DNA from 3 places in the Streptomyces sp. NPDC093600 genome. Region 2 is predicted to be linked to each of the others. Evidence: riboswitches for the same ligand, from Rfam matches in the RefSeq annotation. Region 2 holds a riboswitch; each other region holds the start of a gene.

Region 1 (7,186 bases), on a different contig from region 2:
CCTGCGCCGCCTGGCGGAGGCGGTCTAGCAACCGCTACAGCCTGCGGACGGCCTGCGCCTCGGCCCGCTCCACCGAGGCGCGGCCGTGCACATGCACGAGCGCGAGGTGGAACAGCGCCGGGGCCGACGGCGCCCAGCGGTGGATCCGGTCGGGCCGCAGCAGATAGCGGGCCACGTCGGCGGAGCGGAAGGGGACGTACTCGATGCTCTGGTGCTCCCACCGGTCGGCGACGCCCCTGCCCAACCGGGACTGGAGCTGATCACCCGTCATGTCGCCGAGCCTGGCGTAGAAGTGGGCGCTCCAGTGGCGCTTGTCGACGTCGAGGACGAAGGCGAGGAGCGAGAGCGTGTACTCGTGCGGCTCCAGTGACATCTCCTCGCGCATGCCGCGCCGGGCGACGGCGTACAGGTCGGGGGCGTTGCGGCCGGCCGAGTCGATGTGCCGGGAGAGACCTTCGTTGACGGAGGAGTTCCACACGCCCGGTGCCATACGCACCCGGTTGCTGCGCCGGCTCACGACCAGCAGGTGGTCGGAGGTGACCACGGCGATGTTGACACCGAAGCTGCACTGCAGGAAGGCCGGGGCGGTGAGCGGCTCCTCGGGGTCGAGGTAGCGGGACCGGGGTGTGGAACCGTCCGGCAGCCGGCGGTCGAGCTGCTGGGCCGCGAGGAAGGTGTAGTAGTCGGTGGGCCGCAGCCTCAGATGGACCTCGGACCGCTCGTCGAGGGCGGTACGGGAGACCTCCAGGCTCTCCACGGCGTAACGCGGGCCGTTCCACACCGGTGCCCGCTCGCCCGCGGCGCTCGCCCGGGCCTCCTCCGCCTCGATCTCGTCGCGCCAGCCCGCCATCTCCTCCGGCAGGGCGATCTCCCCTTCGAGGACCTGGACGTGGATCGACTCGGGCGCGATGGCACGGTCCCCGTCGCCCTCGACGATCAGGGCGGAGGTGTGCAGGGGGCCCAGGGAGAACGTCGACCAGGCCCGCCCCTGCCGCTCCCGGAAGGTGAGGCTGCGGACCACGCCCGCCGACCGGCGTCTGATCCTGAACCACACGTCCTGCGTCCACTGCTGGAACAGGGTGGCGAACACGACCCCCAGGATGGCGCCGACCACTCCGTTGCCCACGTCTATTCCGTCCACGCGCAGCAGCGTAGGCCAGTTGATCAACGCCGGTGGCCGCGCGAGGCAACTTCGGCGCCCGATCCCACGTCTGACAGCCGGAACCAACCGAGAACGACCCCCTTCTTGTACGCGAACGGAGCCCCCCACGTGCTCATAGGACTGCTGACCGCCGTCGCCGCCTCGATCTGCTACGGCACCGGCTCGGTGCTCCAGGCCGTCGGCTCCCGCAAGTCCGCCCGCCGAGAGGCGGCGGCGCAGGCGGCAGGGCAGGTCACCGGGCGCGGCGGGCCGAGCCTGCAATCCACCGCGAAGGCGGCGATGACCTGGGAGTTCGTCGTCGGCACGATCCTGGACTTCGTCGGCTTCGGGCTGGGGGCGCTCGCCGCCCGGCTGCTTCCGCTGTTCCTCTCCCAGACGGTGATCAGCGCCAACCTCGTCATCACGGCCGTCCTGAGCGTCAAGCTGCTCGGCATCCGGCTGACCCGTGCGGAGTGGACCTCGATCGGCGTGGTCTGCTCGGCCCTGGTACTGCTGGCGAGCGCGGCCGGCCCGGAGGGCAGCGGGCACACCCCGATCGCCACGCACTGGTGGCTGCTGGCCGTCTCGGTTGCGCTGATGGTGGGCGGGACGGTCGTCGTACGGTTCCTGGGGGCGAGCGCGGCGATCCTGGCGGGTCTGCTGTCCGGTCTGGGCTTCGGCGCGCTCGGGGTCGGGGTCCGGGTCCTGAACGGTGTCGACCCGTTCGACCTGGGAGCGCTGCTCACGGACCCGGCGCTGTACGCGATCCTCGTGGCCGGGATCGGCGGTATGTATCTGCACACGGTCGCGCTCCAGATCGGGTCGGTGAACGGGGCGACGGCGGCGCTGGTGGTCGGTGAGACCGTGCTCCCGGGGATGATCGGCGTGTGGTGGCTGGGCGACGCCTCGCGCCCCGGTTTCGCCTGGCTCGCGGTGACCGGCTTCGTCCTCGCGGTCGCGGGCGCGGTGGCGGTGGCCTGGTTCGGCGCCCCGGAGGGCGACCCGGCGTCGGCGGCGCCTCCACGGGAGCCCGCACCGGAGCCCGCACCCGAGCCCGTACGCGTCCCCTGACCCCGCCCCGTACGCCTCCGCCGGTCGCGCCCCGTCCGCGCCCGCTCGCGGGTCAGCCCCGTTCGCCCGCCAGCACCACGACCTCGCCGGCGGCGAACGTCACCCCCACCGTCGCGCCCTCCTCCGGCGCCTCCTGGAGGGTGCACTCGGCCTCCAGGACCGGGCCGCCGTCGGCCGGGCGGAGGAGGACGGCGACGTGGCTGCCGCGGAAGGTACGGGCGTCGACCGTGCAGGGCAGGCCCTCCGCCGGCGCCCCGAGGCGTACGCCGGCCGCACGGACCAGGATCTTGGCCGCGCCCTCCGCCGTCCCGTCCGGGACGGGGATCTTGCCCCAGACCGTGTCGGCGGCGCCGCCGCTCACCGTCGCGGCCACGACGTTGTCGAAGCCGAGGAAGCGGGCCACGAACTCCGAGGCCGGTCGCTGCCAGACCTCCAGCGGTGTCCCGGTCTGGGCGATCCGGCCGTCCCGCATCACCACGACCCGGTCGGCGAGCGCGAACGCCTCGCCCTGGTCGTGGGTGACGGCCAGCACCGTCGTACCCAACTGCCCGAAGAGGTGCCGCAGTTCGACGACGAGCCGTTCCCGCAGCCCTCGGTCGAGCTGGCCGAGCGGCTCGTCCAGCATCAGCAGCCGGGGCCGCGGGGCGAGCGCCCGGGCCAGCGCGACGCGCTGCTGCTCGCCGCCCGAGAGCGAGGCGACGGCCCGCCGCCCGGCCCCGGGAAGCCCGACGAGGTCGAGCAACTCCCCCGCCCGTACGACCTGTTCGGCCCTGCCGAGGCCGTGCATCCGCAGCCCGAAGGCGACGTTTCCGGCCACGTCCCGCTGCGGGAAGAGCTGATGGTCCTGGAACATCAGGCCGACACCGCGCCGGTGCACCGGCACGCCCGCCTGGTCGGCGCCGGCGAGCAGCACCCGGCCGCTGTCCAGCGTCTGCAGACCGGCGACGGCCCGCAGCAGCGTGGACTTCCCGCTGCCGCTCGGCCCGAGCACACAGACGATCTCGTGCTCGGCGACCTCCAGGTCCACCGAGTCGAGCACGGCCCGCTCCCCGAACCGTACGGTCGCGTCCTTGAGCGTCAGCATCAGAACTCCCCGGAGGCCCGGTCGGTGCGCAGTCGTTCGAGGAGCAGCAGGGACACCGCGCACACCACCATCAGGATCGTCGAAAGGGCCATGGCCTGGCCGTAGTTGAGTTCGCCGGGGCGGGCGAGCAGCCGCGCCACGGCGACCGGCAGCGTCGGGTTGTCGGGCCGGGCGATGAAGACGGTCGCGCCGAACTCGCCGAGGGAGACGGCGAAGGCGAATCCGGCGGCGATGAGCAGCGCCCTGCGTACGAGCGGCAGGTCGACCTCGCGCCAGGCCCGCAGCGGTGAGGCGCCGAGGACGGCCGCCGCCTCCCGCAGCCGTTCGTCCACCGCCCGCAGCACGGGCAGCATCGTGCGTACGACGAAGGGGACGCCGACCAACGCCTGGGCGAGCGGTACGAGGATCCAGCTGGCCCGCAGGTCGAGCGGCGGCTCGTCCAGGGTGATCAGGAACCCGAAGCCGACGGTGACGGCGGAGACCCCGAGCGGCAGCATGAGGAGCGCGTCGAAGCCGCGTACGAACCGCCCCGCCCGCCGGGTCAGGGCCGCCGCGGCGAGTCCGCCGACGGCGACGGCGATCGCGGTGGCGACCAGGGCGTACTGGAGCGAGTTCACGATGGTCTCGGCCATCGGTACGAGGAAGGTACCGGAGGCGTCGACGGACCGCAGGGCGTGGTAGTAGTCGAGCCCGTACCCGCGCGGGGTGTCGAAGGACCGCTCGACGAGGACGCCGAGCGGCAGGACGATCATGAGGGCGATCGTGAGCAGCACGCCCCCGAAGAGGGTCCACTGGCCGGCGCCCTGCGGCCGGTGGGCGGTCCGCTCGGGCGGGACGAGCCGCAGCGCCGTCTCCCGTCTGCGTACCGTCCAGGCGTGCACGGCGAGGATCGCGCCGACGGCGGCGAACTGCGTCATCGTGAGGACGGCGGCCGTGGTGAGGTCGAAGCGGTCGACCGTCTGGCGGTAGATCTCCGTCTCCAGAGTCGAGTACGCCGGCCCGCCGAGGATCTGGACGACGGCGAAGGAGCTCGCGGTGAAGAGGAACACCATCAGCGCGGCCGCGGCGACCGACGGGGCGAGCGCGGGGAGGGTCACGGTCCGCCAGGCGGTCCACCGGGAGGCGCCGAGGACCCGGGCGGCCTCCTCCTGGCGGGGGTCGAGCTGGGCCCACAGGCCGCCGACGGTCCGGACGACGACGGCGTAGTTGAAGAAGACATGGGCGAGGAGGATCGCCCATACGGTGGTGTCCAGGCGGACGCCCCACAGCTCGTCGAGGAGCCCGCCGCGGCCGACGAGCGCCAGGAACGCCGTGCCGACCATGACGGTGGGCAGGACGAAGGGGACGGTGACGACGGCGCGCAGCAGCGCCTTGCCGGGGAAGTCGAGACGGGCGAAGACGTACGCGCCGGGCAGCGCGATCAGCAGGGTCAGCGCGGTGGAGGCGAGCGCCTGCCACAGCGTGAACCAGAGGACGTCGAGGATCTCCGGCCGGGTCAGCGTCTCGCCGATCCGGCCGAACCGCCATGTCCCGTCCGCCCGGAGCCCGCGCTCGACGATCGAGGCGACGGGCCAGGCGAAGAAGAGGCCGAAGAAGGCGACGGGCACGGCCATGAGGCCGAGCCGCGCCGCGCTTCCCGGGGGCGTCCTGGTCACTTCAGGTCACTTCAGTACGAGCGAGGACCACGACCGGATCCACTGGTCACGCTTCTGGGCGATCTTCTCGGGCGCCATCGTGTGCGGCTCGTCGATCACGACGCCGTGCTGGGTGAAGAGCTCGGGCAGCGTCGCGTCGCTGGCGGCGGGGTTGACGAACATCTGCAGCGGCATGTCCTCCTGGAACTCCTTGGAGATCAGGAAGTCGATCAGCAGCTTGCCGCCCTCGGGGTTCTTCGCCCCGTCGAGCAGTCCGGCGAACTCGGTCTGCCGGAAGCAGGTGCCCGTGGAGACGCCCGTGGGGGCGGTCTTCGGCTGGGGCTCGGAGTAGAGGACCTCGACCGGCGGGCTGGAGGCGTACGACACGACCAGCGGACGGTCGCCCTTGGCCTTCTTGCCGCCCGCGGAGCCGGAGAACTCCTGGTTGTAGGCGATCTCCCAGCTGTCGACGGTCTTCACGCCGTTGGCCTTGAGCTTCTTCCAGTAGTCCTGCCAGCCCCCGTCGCCGTACCGGGCGGCGGTGCCGAGGAGGAAGCCGAGGCCCGGGGAGGAGCGCTCGGGGTTCTCGACGACGAGCAGGTCCTTGTACGCGGGCTCGGCCAGGTCGTCGAAGGTCTGCGGGGGCGCGAGCTTCTTGTCGGCGAAGTACTTCTTGTCGTAGTTGACGCAGATGTCGCCGGTGTCGACCGGGGTGACGCGGTGCTCCTTGTCGATCCGGAGTCCGGCGGGGACCCGATCGAGGCCCTTCGCCTCGTACGGGACGAAGATGCCGTTGTCGAGCGCGCGGGAGAGGAGGGTGTTGTCGACGCCGAAGAAGACGTCGCCCTGCGGGGAGCCCTTGGTCAGGATCTCCTTGTTGACGGCCTCGCCGGCGTCGCCGCTCTTGAGGACCTTGACCGTGAGACCGGTCTTGCGCGTGAACTCGGCCAGCACCTCCTTGGAGGCGTTGAAGGAGTCGTGACTCACGAGGGTCACGGTCTTGGGCGCACGGCTGTCGCCCTGGTCGCCGGAGCCGCCGCAGGCGGCGAGCGTGGTGACGCCCAGCGCGGCGACGAGCGCGCCCGCGGCGATCTTCTTGGTGCTCACTGAGATTCCTCCTGGGTGTGTCCAGGAAGAGACGCGGCCCTGCCCACCCGAGGGTGGGCAGGGCGCAACAGCTCGAGTAACGACCGAACTTCCTACCCAGAATGACCTGGGCGAGGTTCAGAGGGTCTGCGGTCCTACGGTGACCGCACTCTCAGCGCTGTGGCGCTCCCCTGTCGGAATATGGAGATGTGTTCGAGCTCAGACTACAAGGTCAGCGTTCGGTGGCGGCGAGCTGTCCACAGGCGCCGTCGATCTCCTGACCGCGGGTGTCGCGTACGGTCACCGGCACGCCGTGGGCGGCGATGGCCTCGACGAACGCCTTCTCGTCCTCGGGACGGGAGGCGGTCCACTTGGACCCGGGGGTCGGGTTCAGCGGGATGAGGTTGACGTGCACCCGCTTGCCCCTGAGGAGCCGTCCGAGCAGGTCGCCTCGCCATGCCTGGTCGTTGATGTCCCGGATGAGGGCGTACTCGATGGAGATCCGGCGGCCGGACTTCTCGGCGTACTCCCAGGCGGCGTCGAGGACCTCGCGCACCTTCCAGCGGGTGTTGACGGGCACGAGGGTGTCGCGCAGCTCGTCGTCGGGGGCGTGCAGCGAGACGGCGAGCCGGCACTTGAAGCCCTCGTCGGCGAAGCGGAGCATCGCGGGCACGAGGCCGACGGTGGAGACGGTGATCCCGCGCTGCGAGAGCCCCAGCCCGTCGGGCTCGGGATCGGTCAGCCGACGGATCGCGCCGACGACCCGCTTGTAGTTGGCGAGCGGCTCACCCATGCCCATGAAGACGATGTTGCTGAGCCGCGCGGGCCCTCCCGGCACCTCGCCGTCGCGCAGCGCCCGCATCCCGTCGACGATCTGGTGCACGATCTCGGCGGTCGACAGGTTCCGGTCGAGCCCGGCCTGCCCGGTGGCGCAGAAGGGGCAGTTCATCCCGCAGCCGGCCTGCGAGGAGATACACATGGTGACCCGGTCGGGGTACCGCATGAGGACGGACTCGACGAGGGTGCCGTCGTGCAGCCGCCACAGGGTCTTACGGGTGGTGTCGTCGTCGCACGAGATGTGCCGGACGACGGACATCAGGTCGGGCAGCAGCTCGCCCTGCAGCTTCTCGCGGGAGGCGGCGGGGATGTCGGTCCACTCGGCGGGGTCGT
Region 2 (7,186 bases):
TGGCGCGACGATATCGGCGTCCCCGTCTACTTCGCGATCTACCGCGAGGGTGAGATCGAGCTCGTCGCCGTGGCCGACACCCCCTCCGCCCCCGCTGTGGACGAGTGGGCCGACTTCCGCGAGACCGGTCACGCCCATGCGATCGGTCAGTGTCTGCTCAGTCAACTGGATCTGAGGAGCCGTCAAGACCACCTCGACCGCCATCCGGTGGAGGCCATCACTCCGTACACGGTGCGTAACCGCCGTGCCCTCTTGGAACGTTTGGGCGGTATGGGGCGCATGGAGCCCCTGGTGGAGCGTCAGGAGTACGCGCTCGGCACGGTGTGTGCCGCCGTTCCCATCACGGCGGGTTCCACTGCGGCCGCCATGGCCATTTCTCTCCCCCTCCACCAGGAAGAGCGGTTGCTCCCCGCGGTCGATCGACTACGTAGTGAGATCGGAAAGCTCTTCAGTTCGCTCGCTTTCTCTATCAGTATCTGAAAAATCACTCCTTGTGATCTGCTAGCGCTTCCAGCACGATGGCGTCAAGAGGGCATGGGGGATCATTCCCGGCCGTTTGGATCACAGCTTTCAGCAGCTGTCGTTACGCAACTGCTTCATCTACTGCGGGGTACATGATGCGAGAGTCGGTTCAGGCCGAAGTCCTGATGAGCTTCCTCGTCTCCGAGGAGCTCTCCTTCAGAATCCCCGTGGAACTGCGCTACGAGACCCGGGATCCCTATGCGGTGCGGATGACCTTTCATCTTCCCGGGGACGCGCCCGTGACCTGGGCCTTCGGGCGGGAGCTGCTGCTCGACGGGATCAACCGGCCCAGCGGGGACGGCGATGTGCACATCGCGCCGACCGGTTCCGAGACGCTCTCGGACGTCTCCATCCGCCTTCAGGTGGGCAGCGACCGCGCCCTGTTCCGGGTCAGCGCTCCTCCGTTGGTCACCTTCCTCGACCGAACGGACAAAATGGTTCCGCTCGGTCAGGAACGGACATTCGGCGACTTCGAAGACAATTTGGAGGCAGCGCTCGGCCGGATCCTGGCGGAGGAGAACGCCGGCTGAGCAACGAGAACACCGGCTGATCGCAGTGGAACACCGGCTGACCAGCGGTCATCCGGTCACTTCGCCCGGCGGCGTCGCCCACCCTTGGCCGGTCGGCTCTCCGCGGACCCCGGCCGGTCGGCGGAGACCACCAGCGCCGCGAGAGCGGTGGTGACCGGCACCGACGCGACGAGGCCGATCGACCCCACCAGCGTCCGGACGATCTCCTCCGCGACGAGCTCGCTGTTGGCCACCGTTCCCACGCTGCTCTGAGCGATGGAGAAGAGCAGCAGCAGGGGCAGGGCCGCACCCGCGTACGCGAGCACCAGGGTGTTCACCACCGAGGCGATGTGGTCGCGGCCGATCCGGATTCCCGCCCGGTACAGCGCGCGCGGCCCCATGCGCGGATCCGCCTGGTGCAGCTCCCACACCGCCGAGGTCTGGGTCACCGTCACATCGTCGAGCACGCCGAGCGAACCGATGATGACGCCCGCGAGCAGCAGACCGGACATGTCGATGTCCGGATAGAGGCCGTGGATCAGGCCGGTGTTGTCGTCGGTGTTGCCTGTGAGCGAGGCCCAGCCGATGAAGAGCGAGCCCAGCAGTCCGATCAGCAGCAGCGAGATCAGGGTGCCGAGCACCGCGACCGAGGTACGGGCTGAAAGGCCGTGGCACATGTAGAGCGCGATCAGCATGATCGCGCTAGACCCGACCACCGCGACGACCAGCGGATTCGAGCCCTGCAGAATCGCCGGCAGGATGAAGAAGGTCAGCACCAGGAAGCTCACACAGAGCGCGATCAGGGCCATCAGCCCGCGCAACCGGCCGACGAGCACGACCGCGAGCGCGAAGATCCCGGCGAGCAGCACCATCGGCAGCTTGCGGTTCACATCGGTCACCGAATACTGCAGGTCACGCGGGGCGTCGGGGGCGTACGCCACCACCACGCCCTGTCCCTCGCTCAGTTGCCGCGGAGCGTCCGGCTGCACGATCTCGACGAAGGTGCGGCCCTTGTCGCCGCCCGTGGTGACCTCGATCGTCGCCTTGGCGCACTCCCCCTGCTGGGCGTTGACCGCCTCACGCCCCTGAGGCGTGGTCGTGTCACCGGTCGGCGGCACCTGAGCGGCGTTCACGTCCTTGCAGTCGACGTACTCGACCGAGACGACCTTGCCCTGCTCGGTCTGCCGGTCGAAGCCGACGCCGGTGCGCTCGTGCGCCGGGGCGCCGCCGGGCCACAGGACCGCGAGCCCGACCAGGACGGCGGTGGCGAACGGGATCAGGACCGCGGCGATGACCTTGCGCAGATGCAGGGAGACAGGCGCGGCGGGCCCATGGCTGTGCGTATGGCCGTGCGCCATATGGCCGCCATGGCCGTCACCGTGCCCGTCGCCATTGCCTTCGCCGTACGGTTCGGGGGTCTGCTGCGAGGAAGTCACCGACCGATCATCGCAAGAACGGCGGGGGCCCACTGTTCAGCACGCCCGGGTTGACGCTAGCGTGGTGGCACCTTTGCACACGCGGGAGCTCGGAGCACCGGGCTGAGAGGGCGCTGATCACCGTACGCGCGCGTACTGACGCACGTACGGGAAGAGGCTGCGCCGACCGCCGAACCTGTTACCGGGTAATGCCGGCGTAGGGAGATCGGTCTCATGACCATTCAGGATGCACGCACGCCTGCCACCAGCCAGGACGGCCAGGCCGAGCGCACGCCGGGCTGGCACAAGGGGTACATCGAGGGCTCCCGCCCCGACCTCCGTGTGCCGGTCCGCCAGGTGCACCTCACCAACGGCAAGGACGTGACGCTGTACGACACGTCCGGTCCGTACACCGACCCCACCATCGACACCGACGTACGGCGGGGCCTCCCGCCGCTGCGCGATAACTGGATCATCAGCCGCGGCGACACCGAGGAGTACGCGGGCCGCCCGGTCCGCCCCGAGGACGACGGGATCAAGCACACCTCGCCGCGCGGGGGGCTCAAGAACCTCGACGCCGTCTTCCCCGGCCGCCCGCGCCAGCCCCGCCGGGGCCGCGGGGGCCAGGCGGTGACCCAGCTCGCGTACGCCCGCCGGGGTGAGATCACCCCGGAGATGGAGTACGTCGCCATCCGCGAGAACGTCTCGCCCGAGGTCGTACGGGAGGAGATCGCCGCGGGCCGCGCGGTGCTCCCGGCGAACGTCAACCACCCGGAGATCGAGCCGATGATCATCGGCAAGCGGTTCCTGGTGAAGGTCAACGCCAACATCGGCAACTCCGCCGTCACCTCCTCCATCGAGGAGGAGGTGGAGAAGATGACGTGGGCGACCAAGTGGGGCGCGGACACGGTCATGGACCTGTCCACCGGCCGCAACATCCACACCACCCGCGAATGGGTGCTGCGCAACTCCCCCGTGCCGATCGGCACCGTGCCGCTCTACCAGGCCCTGGAGAAGGTCGACGGCAAGGCCGAGGAGCTGACCTGGGAGATCTACAAGGACACGGTCATCGAGCAGGCCGAGCAGGGCGTCGACTACATGACCGTCCACGCCGGCGTACTGCTGCCGTACGTGCCGCTGACCGCGCGCCGCAAGACCGGCATCGTCTCGCGTGGCGGTTCGATCATGGCCGCCTGGTGCCTGGCGCACCACAAGGAGAACTTCCTCTACACGAACTTCGAGGAGCTCTGCGAGATCCTGGCGACGTACGACGTCACGTACTCGCTGGGCGACGGTCTGCGCCCGGGCTCGATCGCGGACGCCAACGACGACGCGCAGTTCGCGGAGTTGCGGACGCTCGGCGAGCTGAACACGATCGCCAAGCGCCACAACGTGCAGACGATGATCGAGGGCCCGGGCCATGTCCCGATGCACAAGATCAAGGAGAACATCGACCTCCAGCAGGAGATCTGCGAGGAGGCGCCGTTCTACACCCTCGGCCCGCTCACGACCGACGTCGCGCCCGCCTACGACCACATCACGTCCGGGATCGGCGCCGCGATGATCGCCTGGTGGGGCACGGCGATGCTCTGCTACGTCACGCCCAAGGAGCACCTGGGTCTGCCCAACCGCGACGACGTGAAGACCGGCGTCATCACGTACAAGATCGCGGCGCACGCGGCCGACCTGGCCAAGGGGCACCCGGGGGCGCAGGAGTGGGACGACGCGCTGTCGGACGCGCGGTTCGAGTTCCGCTGGGAGGACCAGTTCAACCTGGCCCTCGACCCGGACACGGCGCGTGAGTTCCACGACGAGACGCTGCCCGCGGAGCCGGCCAAGACCGCGCACTTCTGCTCGATGTGCGGTCCGAAGTTCTGCTCGATGAAGATCTCGCAGGACATCCGGCGCGAGCACGGCGGCGACCTCAAGTCGGACGAGATCCAGGCCGGTATGGCGGAGAAGTCCAAGGAGTTCGCCGCCTCCGGCAACCGGGTCTATCTCCCGTTGGCGGACTGACCCGAAGAACACCGGGCGGACCCGCGGCCCCGGGGGAGTCGCGGGTCCGCCCGGTCCGTCCGTCCCGCCCTCCGCTCGCCCGCCGTTCCTCCGGGGTTCGGTCGGAGTGCCGTCCTTCCGGCGTTGACTCCGGCTGGTTCCGCGGCGTCACTCCGGTCGGTTCTCCGGCGGGCCGAAGTCGGGGCTGCTGAAGTCGGGGCTGCTGAACGTCGGACGGGTGCCCGACGCGCCCTCGCCCGGGCTGGAGAACTGCGGGCCGCTGTAGCCGATCTTCGGTATGCGGGAGGTCGGCAGGGGTCGCGGCGACGAGGCGGGCCGGGTCACGCCGGGATGGGCCAGCGCGTCGCGCAGGAACGGCAGGATTCCCCGTTCCAGCAGGGCGTGGCGCCAGGCTTCCCTGGCCCGTGACAGCTCGTCGTCCCCTTCGGGGGCGGGTCCCGCCGCAGCCACCTCCGTGGCGGTGTTGCGCAGCGCGGTGATGAGGAGTCCGGCGGCCGCGCAGAGCAGCCCGGCCGCCGCGACGGCGCCGAAGAACCAGCCCGCCGTCCACAGGGTCTCGGCGAACACCAGTGTCGGGGCCAGTGTCTTCAGTACGGCTCCGACCAGCAGGAAGATCACCGCGGCCGTGCCGGCGAGCACGGGTGCGAGGACCGTGACGATCGCGACGACACCGGCGCCGGGGCCACCGCTCGCGCCGTCGCCGTCCGCGCCGAGGACGGCGCCCATGACACTCGTACCGCTCGGTGAGCGTCCCTCTTCGCGGATTTTCACGTAGTGGTCGTACTCGGTCGCCGCCGCGGTGGTGATCAGCGCCGTCGCGTTCAACGCCATCGTGCGCAGCTGTTCGGCCGTGAGCCGTTTCCCGACCTCGGCGAGTTCCGGACGTGTGTGCGCGTTACGCAGTGCGTCGTCGAGGATGCGCTCGTACTCGGCGCGGTCCTCGGTCAGCAGGTGCGGAGCCACGTTCATGTGCATCCCCCGATGCTCCGTAGGGCCGGGCCACCCGCGGTTCACGGGCAGTTGGGCGGAAACGGAGGAGAGCCTGCTACGGATGAGCCGATGGTATTGCGGTTACGGGACAGGGTGACAGGGGGTTTCCCGAAATCGCCCTTCCCGGATGCGCAGGGTTATGCCTCAGCCGCCCAGGGGGAGTTGGACGACCAGAAGCTTTCCGGCCATGGTCACACCGCCGTCCATGGCGATCGCCAGACCGTCGGCGTACACGTGCGGGCCGTCGACGACCGGCTCCGACGGGCCGTCGCCGTCCTCCGTGCCGACCTGGCCGAGGAGGTACGGGATGGGGCTGTGACCGTGCACGACACGGCGGCCGCCGTAGGTGGCGAGCAGCTCCCGTACCGCCTGGGGGCCCGTGTCGTCACGGAACGCGAAGCGTTTGGTGAACTTCCGGAAGAGGTCCCAGACCTCGTCGGCGTCGTTCCGGTTGATGATCTCGTGGACCGTTTCGTTGACGTCCTCGATGGTGCTGCCGTACTCGAGGTACGCGGTGGTGTCGGAGTGCATGAGGAGGTGCCCGTCCTCCTCCACCACGGCGTCCAGCCGGGACATCCACTGCAGATGGACGTCCTGGAGCCGGTCCATGTCGTACTTCTGGCCGCCGTTGAGCAGCCAGGCGGCCTGGAACGTGGCCGTGCCGGCGCCCGAGTTCACGGGGGTGTCGGCGAAGCGTTTGGCGCCGATCAGCAGCAGCTCGTGATTGCCCATCAGGGCCTTGCAGTAGCCGCCGGCGGCGGCGGCCTCGGCCGAGAGGCGCATGACGAGGTCGATGACGCCGATGCCGTCGGGGCCGCGGTCGGTGAAGTCGCCCAGGAACCACAGACGGGCGTTTCCGGCGGCCCAGGCGCCGTTCTCGTCGATGAGGCCCTGCGCGCGCAGGGCGTCGAGGAGTTCGTCGAGATAGCCGTGGACGTCGCCGACGACGTAGAGCGGGCCGGGGCCCTCGCCCGCCGCCGGGACCGGCGCGGGGGCGGGGACAGGGTCCTGGTCGACCCGGACCTGGACGGTGTCGCCGCGGTTGATGATCGGGAGGTCCCGCTCGGTGGGGGTGTAGCCCTCGGGGAGGTCGTCCTCGGGGAAGGCGTTGCCGGGGTGTCCGGTGGCGACGGCGACGATGGAGGAGCCGGGCTCCTCGTGGCCGCCCTGGGGCCGGCCCATCGGGGCATGGCCGAGGTGGAGCGTCGGGTCGGGCGGTACGCCGGGCACGCCGGGAGTTCCTGGTGCGGCGTGAGTTCCGGGCGCGGCGTGGGAGCCGGTCGGTGCTGCGGCTTCGGCGGCTGCCGGGAAGCCCGGGGCTCCGGTGGGCGGTTCGACGGCGTGGCCCTGCACGGGCACCCGGGCGTACGGCGGTACGCGGAAGTCCCGCAATGTCGCCGTGCGCACCACGGGTTCCTGCCCGGCCCCCTGAGTCATCGACCCCTCCACCACCGTCGCGATGCCCTGCACATCGCGGACCGGCCTGGTCGGGGTGGTCCGCGGTGTCGTGCGCCCATCATAGGAATGAGGGTCCTCCTGTGTGACGCACCAGGGGTGGTGAATCCGGGTCCACTCCGGGTTCACCGGTTGTTTCGCCCGAATTGAGAAGGTCCAGGCCAGGGTGAGAGCCGGGTCGACCCATGGTTTGGGCCGAACCACGGCAGGTACAGGTTCTCTCAGTCCGTCGAGGGGGAGCGGGGCGGACTGACGGTCGTCCGCGGTGGACGCCTCTGG
Region 3 (7,186 bases), on a different contig from region 2:
CGGCAGGCGTCGGCGAGGACGGCGAGGTGCTCCAGCTCCTCACCGGCCTCCATGCCCTTGTCGCGGAGCTGCACGATGTCCACGCCGGAGGAGAGCACGGCGTCGAGGAACGCGGGCAGGTCGCCCTGGCTCTTGCGGGCGTCCGTGCAGAGGTAGAGCCGGGCGTCGGCGAGCCGCTGGCGTGGCGTGGACATGGGTGCTTCCCCCCGTGGGCTGCGGCGGTCCCGTGGGGCCGGGCGGGCCCGGCCCCACGGGATCTCCTGTGGTGTCTTGGGTGTGCTCAGACGGCGAGCGCCTGGGCGCGGCGCTTCACCTCCGTGCCGCGATTCTCGCTGAGGGCCTGCGCGGGCGTGCCCGGCAGGGTCGGGTCGGGAGTGAAGAGCCACTCCAGCATCTCTTCGTCGGAGAAGCCGTCGTCCTTCAGGAGCGTCAGGGTCCCGGACAGACCCTTGACCACCTTGTCGCCGTCGATGAAGGCGGCGGGGACCTGAAGCGCCCTGTTCTCACCACGGCGTACGGCGATGAGCTGGCCCTCCTTGACCAGCTGCCGGACACGCGTCACCTCGACACCGAGCATTTCGGCGATGTCGGGGAGGTAGAGCCAGGCGGGGACGAGAGCATCGATTCTTGCGTCAATCTCGGTCACGGGACCAGCCTGCCATCCCGGACCGACAGTCGGAAGTCGGGCCCTATTCGACGGCCGCCTTCAGGGGTACGGAGGGGTCGGTCGCCCGCTCCAGGGCGACGCGCATGCCCGCCTCGATGAGCTTGCGGCCCTGGGCCAGGTCGCGGGGGCGGCCGACGGCGAGCAGGGCGACCAGGACGCCGGCGCGCAGCCAGAGGACGGACCAGGAGGCGCCGGCCGGGTCGCCGCGCCGGACCAGCTCGTCGGCGCCGGTGTGGTGCCCGGCGTACTGGACGAACCGCCCGAACTGCTCGGACCAGAAGTAGGGCACCGGGTCGTAGACCTGGGGGACCTCGCCGATGATGTCGGCCGCGACCGTACGCGGCCCCTGCAGGGCGTTGTCCCAGTGGTGGACCAGGAGCCGTTCCTCGTAGCGGGCGGAGGGGAAGGAGGCGCAGTCGCCGACGGCGTACACGTCGGGCAGGGAGGTCCGCAGCCGGTCGTCGGCGGTGATGGAGCCGCCCGGGTCCAGGGCGATGCCGGAGCCGTCGAGCCAGTCGGTGGCGGGCCGGGCCCCGATGCCGACGACGACGGCGTCGGCGGGCAGCGTCCGGCCGTCGGCCAGGACGACGCTGCCGGGTTCGATCCGCTCCACGCGCGCGTGGGTGAGGAGAGCGGCGCCGCTCTCCTCGTACCACCGGGCCATCGGGGCGGCGACGTCGGCGGGCAGCGCGCCCGCGAGCGGCCGGTCGGCGGCCTCGACGACGGTGACGGCGCAGCCGGCCTCGCGCGCGGCGGTGGCGAACTCGGCGCCGATCCAGCCCGCGCCGACCACGACGATGTCGTGGCGGCGCTCCAGGACGGGCTTGAGCCGGGCGGCGTCGTCGAGGGTGCGCAGGAGGTGGACGCCGGGCACGCCCTCGGTGCCGGGCAGAGTGACCGGCTGGGCTCCGGTGGCGACGACCAGGACGTCGTACGGCACGGGTCCGGCCTCGGTGTCGACCTCGTGGGCCTCGGCGCGCAGGCCGGTCACTTCGACGCCGAGGCGCAGCTCGATGGAGAGCGCTTCGAAGTCGACGTCGAAGGCGGAGTCCTCGGCCTTGCCCAGGAGCACCGCCTTGGAGAGCGGGGGCCGGTCGTAGGGCTGGTGCGGTTCGGCTCCGATCAGGGTGACGGGGCCCGCGAAGCCCTGTTCGCGCAGGGCGACGGCGGTCTGAACTCCCGCCATGCCGGCGCCCACGATCACGACGTGCTGCTGTGCCTGCTTCTGCTCGCTCACCCGATCACCTTACGCATCTGACGGAACGTCAGGAAGGTGGCCGCTCCACCGCGCCGGTGCCGGAACCTTCCACGGACTCACTTGCCCGGCACGGCTCCCGCCGAACGCGCCCGTGGAGTGACGTCGGTCCCAGGGCGGAGGCTCCCTACGCGGTGCGGACGGCGGGGGATAGTCTGACCGTCAACGTAGAGCACTCACGGGAGCCCGGACGCACCGGGCTGAGAGGGAGGCTGACCGGCCTCCGACCGTACGAACCTGATCCGGGTCATGCCGGCGAAGGGAGGGGCTGGACGCCCATGCCATCACGTATGCCACACGTCCGTACGTCCTGCGACGTCCTCGTCATCGGGGGCGGGATCATCGGACTCGTCACGGCCTGGCGGGCGGCGCAGCGCGGGCTGCGCACCGCCGTGGCCGACCCCGAACCCGGCGGCGGGGCCGCTCGGGTCGCGGCCGGCATGCTCGCCGCCGTCACCGAGCTCCACTACGGCGAGGAGACCCTGCTCGGGCTCAACCTCGCCTCCGCCCGCCGCTACCCGGCCTTCGTCGCCGAACTGCGCGACGCCACGGGCCACGACGTGGGCTACCGCGCGTGCGGGACGCTCGCCGTCGCGCTCGACGCGGACGACCGGGCGCATCTGCGGGAGCTGCACGCCCTGCAGACCCGCTGCGGCCTGAAGTCGGAGTGGCTCAGCGGGCGCGACTGCCGCCGCCTCGAACCGATGCTCGCTCCGGGGGTCCGCGGCGGGCTCCGGGTCGACGGCGACCACCAGGTCGATCCGCGCCGGCTCGCCGCCGCGCTGGTCGTCGCCTGCGAACGCGCCGGAGTGGTCTTCCACCGGAGCGTCGCCGACCGTCTGACGGTCGTGCGCGACCGGGCCGCGGGGGCGGTGCTCGCGGACGGCACGGAGCTCGCGGCCGACCAGGTCGTCCTGGCCGCGGGCAGCCTCAGCGGCCGGCTCGGCGGCGTGCCGGAGGACGTCCTGCCTCCCGTACGCCCCGTCAAGGGGCAGGTGCTGCGGCTGACCGTGCCGCCCGCGTACGCGCCGTTCCTGTCCCGCACGGTCCGGGCCGTGGTGCGCGGCAGCCACGTCTATCTGGTGCCGCGCGAGAGCGGCGAGCTGGTCGTCGGCGCGACCAGCGAGGAGCTCGGCTGGGACACCACCGTCACGGCGGGCGGGGTGTACGAGCTGCTGCGCGACGCGCACGAGCTGGTGCCGGGCATCACCGAGCTGCCGCTCACCGAGACCCGGGCGGGTCTGCGGCCCGCGTCCCCGGACAACGCGCCGCTGCTCGGTCCGAGCGCGCTGCCGGGCCTCCAGCTGGCCACCGGCCACTACCGCAACGGGGTGCTGCTCACGCCCGTCACCGGTGACGTCATGGCGGAGGTGCTGACCACCGGCACGCTCCCGGACGAGGCCCGCCCCTTCACCCCCCGCCGCTTCTCTCCCGTACGTCTGGAGCAGCCCGCATGAACGTGCTGAACGTGTCCGTGAACGGGGAGCCGCGCGAGCTCCCCGGCCCCGTCTCGCTCGACGCCCTCGTCGCCACCCTGACCTCGGCCCCCTCGGGGGTGGCCGCCGCCGTCAACGAGACCGTCGTGCCGCGCGGCCAGTGGTCCGCGACCTTCCTCGGCGAGGGCGACCGGGTCGAGGTCCTCACCGCGGTGCAGGGAGGCTGAGCGCGATGTCCGACGATGTCTTCCTTCTCGGCGGTACGGAGTTCTCCTCGCGCCTGATCATGGGCACGGGCGGCGCGCCCAGCCTGGACATGCTGGAGCGCTCGCTGATCGCCAGCGGTACGGAGCTGACCACGGTGGCGATGCGCCGCCTGGACCCGACCGTGCAGGGCTCGATCCTGTCGGTCCTGGACCGGCTCGGCATCCGGGTGCTGCCCAACACGGCGGGCTGCTTCACGGCGGGCGAGGCCGTGCTGACCGCCCGGCTCGCCCGGGAGGCGCTGGGTACCGAGTGGATCAAGCTGGAGGTCGTCGCCGACGAGCGGACCCTACTGCCGGATCCGATCGAGCTGCTCGACGCCGCGGAGACCCTGGTGGACGACGGCTTCACGGTCCTGCCGTACACCAACGACGACCCGGTCCTCGCCCGGAAGCTGGAGGACGTGGGATGCGCGGCGATCATGCCGCTGGGGTCGCCGATCGGCTCCGGGCTCGGCATCCGCAATCCGCACAACTTCCAGCTGATCGTCGAGCGCGCGGGAGTGCCGGTGATCATGGACGCGGGGGCGGGGACGGCGTCGGACGCGGCGCTGGCGATGGAGCTGGGGTGTGCGGCGGTGCTGCTGGCGTCGGCGGTGACGCGGGCACAGGAGCCGGTGCTCATGGCGTCGGCGATGCGGCACGCCGTCGAGGGGGGGCGGCTGGCGTGGCGGGCGGGCCGCATCCCGCGCCGCCACTTCGCGGAGGCCTCCTCGCCGACGGAGGGCCTGGCCGCCCTGGACCCGGAACGTCCGGCGTTCTGACCGTGTGACCTTCGCCGCCCCGGGGGGCGTCCGCCCCGGCGGCACGGGCCCCGCGCCGCCCCGCCCGGCCTGTCACAGCTGCGCTGCAGTCGGGCGGCGGCCGGGACGGGGTGTCCGTGGGGGCTCGTAAACTCGGCACCGTGGACACGACCCTCCAGGACCCGACCCCCAGCCCTTCGGGCTGGGACGACCCGATCGTCGGGCAGCTGCTCGACGGCCGCTACCGCGTCGACGCACGCGTCGCCGTCGGCGGCATGGCCACGGTCTACCGGGCCGTCGACACCCGCCTCGACCGGGTGCTCGCCCTCAAGGTGATGCATCCGGCGCTGGCGGCCGACGCCGTCTTCGTGGAGCGGTTCATCCGCGAGGCCAAGTCGGTCGCGCGCCTCTCCCACCCCAATGTCGTCGGGGTCTTCGACCAGAGCGCCGACGGCGCGTACGTCTATCTCGCGATGGAGTACGTCGCCGGCTGCACCCTCCGCGACGTCCTGCGGGAGCGCGGCGCCCTCCAGCCCCGGGCCGCGCTCGACATCCTGGAGCCCGTGCTCGCCGCCCTCGGCGCCGCGCACCGGGCCGGGTTCGTCCACCGGGACATGAAGCCGGAGAACGTCCTGATAGGGGACGACGGCCGGGTCAAGGTCGCCGACTTCGGTCTCGTACGGGCCGTCGGCTCGGCCACGGACACCACCGACTCCGTCCTGGGCACCGTGTCGTACCTCGCGCCCGAGCAGATCGAGCACGGCACCGCCGACACCCGCGCCGACGTGTACGCCTGCGGTGTCGTGCTGTACGAGATGCTGACGGGCGGCAAGCCGCACGACGGGGACACGCCCGCCCAGGTCCTCTACCGGCACCTCAACACCGACGTGCCGGCCCCCTCCGCCGCGGTCCCCGGGCTCGCCCTCGAACTGGACGAGCTGGTGGCGAGCGCCACGGCCCGCAACCCCGAGGTCCGTCCGCACGACGCCGTCGCGCTGCTCGCCCTGGCCCGGGACGCCCGCGCGGCGCTCGGCGAGGAGCAGCTCGACGCCGTACCCCCGCAGGCGCGCACCGAGGGGGGCGTGCGGGACCACGACCGCTCCGAGGACCGGACCAGCGTCATCCCGCGCGCGGTGCCACAGCACACCAGCCGGCTCGCGATGCCGCCGGAGCCGCCGCCGCGAGCGCGGTCGGAGCGACGGCCCGGCCGACCCGCCCGCCGCGGTCCGCTCCTCGTCCTCGCCGCCGTCCTGCTGGCTCTCGGGATCGGCGGCGGCGTCTGGTACATCAACTCCGGCCAGTTCACCCGCGTCCCCGCCGTGCTCGGCCAGACCGAGGCGCAGGCCGGCGAGCGGCTGAGGGACGCCGGCCTGGACGTCGGGCAGACCCGGCGCGCGTTCAGCGAGGTCTACGAACGCGGCACGGTGATGGCCACCGATCCGGCCCCGGGCGAACGCATACGCGGCAACGGCACGGTGACCCTCACGCTCTCCCGGGGCCCCGAGGTCGTGAAGGTCCCCAACCTCAAGCGGAAGCCGCTCACCGAGGCCAAACGGCTCCTGGCCGAGGAGGGTCTGGCACCCGGTGTGGTCACCGAGGCGTTCAGCCAGGACATCCCGCAGGGCGCCGTGATCAGCTCCGACCCCGAGCCCGGCACCGAGCGCGCCCCCGACTCCGCCGTCGCGCTGGTCGTCAGCAAGGGCGTCCCGATCGACGTACCCGACGTGGCGGGCGAGTCGGTGGCCGACGCCACCGAGACCCTCCAGGACGCCGGTCTGACCGTGAGGATCGCGGCGGAGCGGATCCACTCCCCGGAGGCGGCCGGTTCGGTCGCCGCCCAGTCGCTCGCCGAGGGCAGCCGCGCCGCCGAGGGCGACACGATCACCCTGACCCTCTCCAAGGGTCCGCGGATGGTCGACGTCCCCGACGTCACGGGCGAGAAGGCCGACGCGGCACGCGAGCGGCTGGAGGACGCGGGCTTCGAGGTGAAGGTCGAGAAGACCTTCCCCTTCCTCGGCGACACCGTCGCGAGCCAGTCCGTCGAGGGCGGCTCCACCGCTCCGGAGGGCTCCACCATCACCCTGACGATCAAGGGACTGTAGAGACTCATGCGCAATCCCGTCGGCGGCCATGTCCCCGTGGCCGGCGGCCTCGCCACCACCGGTCTCGCCTACGCGCGCGACCTGGGCGCCGAAGCCGTCCAGGTCTTCGTCGCCAACCCGCGCGGCTGGGCCACCCCGGTCGGCAACCCGGTGCAGGACGAGCGGTTCCGCACCGAGTGCGAGGCCGCCGGGATCTCGGCCTGGGTCCACGCCCCGTACCTGATCAACTTCGGCTCCCACACCGAGGCCACCGTCGAGCGGTCGGTGGAGTCGCTGCGGCACTCGCTGCGCCGCGCCCGGCAGATCGGCGCGAAGGGCGTGGTCGTCCACACCGGCTCGGCGACCGGAGGCCGCCCCCGCGAGGAGGCGCTGGCGCAGGTACGGGAGCGGATGCTGCCGCTGCTCGACGAGCTGACGCACGCGGACGACCCCTTCCTCCTCCTGGAGTCGACGGCCGGCCAGGGTTCCTCGCTCTGCTCGCGCACGTGGGACTTCGGTCCGTACTTCGACGCGCTCGACCACCACCCGAGGCTCGGCGTCTGTCTGGACACCTGCCACATCTTCGCCGCCGGCCACGACCTCGCCGGGCCGCACGGCATGGTTCAGACCCTCGACCTGCTGGTCGGGACGGTGGGCGGGGGCCGGCTGAAGCTGATCCACGCCAACGACTCCAAGGACGTCGTCGGCGCGCACAAGGACCGGCACGCGAACATCGGGGCG

What was found. Region 2 has a riboswitch for thiamine pyrophosphate ahead of thiC (phosphomethylpyrimidine synthase ThiC). Riboswitches for the same ligand answer to the same signal wherever they lie in the genome.
Region 1: linked by a shared signal. The riboswitch ahead of ACIRB4_RS25745 (thiamine ABC transporter substrate binding subunit) and the one ahead of thiC (phosphomethylpyrimidine synthase ThiC) in region 2 are both predicted to bind thiamine pyrophosphate.
Region 3: linked by a shared signal. The riboswitch ahead of thiO (glycine oxidase ThiO) and the one ahead of thiC (phosphomethylpyrimidine synthase ThiC) in region 2 are both predicted to bind thiamine pyrophosphate.

Annotation. Positions count from the first base shown of each region.
Region 1 is NZ_JBIWIU010000012.1:6,901-14,086, forward strand. It holds gene ACIRB4_RS25720 (LOG family protein) at 1-28, shown strand, start outside; gene ACIRB4_RS25725 (hypothetical protein) at 35-1,141, opposite strand; gene ACIRB4_RS25730 (hypothetical protein) at 1,271-2,212, shown strand; gene ACIRB4_RS25735 (ABC transporter ATP-binding protein) at 2,265-3,296, opposite strand; gene ACIRB4_RS25740 (ABC transporter permease) at 3,296-4,909, opposite strand; gene ACIRB4_RS25745 (thiamine ABC transporter substrate binding subunit) at 4,958-6,037, opposite strand; TPP riboswitch at 6,109-6,219, opposite strand; gene rlmN (23S rRNA (adenine(2503)-C(2))-methyltransferase RlmN) at 6,249-7,186, opposite strand, start outside.
Region 2 is NZ_JBIWIU010000007.1:187,020-194,205, reverse strand. It holds gene ACIRB4_RS19235 (IclR family transcriptional regulator) at 1-480, shown strand, start outside; gene ACIRB4_RS19230 (SsgA family sporulation/cell division regulator) at 618-1,052, shown strand; gene ACIRB4_RS19225 (YibE/F family protein) at 1,109-2,467, opposite strand; TPP riboswitch at 2,539-2,687, shown strand; gene thiC (phosphomethylpyrimidine synthase ThiC) at 2,681-4,462, shown strand; gene ACIRB4_RS19215 (hypothetical protein) at 4,610-5,437, opposite strand; gene ACIRB4_RS19210 (metallophosphoesterase) at 5,597-6,904, opposite strand; gene ACIRB4_RS19205 (LacI family DNA-binding transcriptional regulator) at 7,129-7,186, opposite strand, start outside.
Region 3 is NZ_JBIWIU010000002.1:607,287-614,472, reverse strand. It holds gene thiE (thiamine phosphate synthase) at 1-194, opposite strand, end outside; gene ACIRB4_RS08465 (Rv2175c family DNA-binding protein) at 281-646, opposite strand; gene ACIRB4_RS08460 (NAD(P)/FAD-dependent oxidoreductase) at 690-1,904, opposite strand; TPP riboswitch at 2,091-2,203, shown strand; gene thiO (glycine oxidase ThiO) at 2,213-3,379, shown strand; gene thiS (sulfur carrier protein ThiS) at 3,385-3,585, shown strand; gene ACIRB4_RS08445 (thiazole synthase) at 3,591-4,385, shown strand; gene pknB (Stk1 family PASTA domain-containing Ser/Thr kinase) at 4,526-6,466, shown strand; gene ACIRB4_RS08435 (deoxyribonuclease IV) at 6,473-7,186, shown strand, end outside.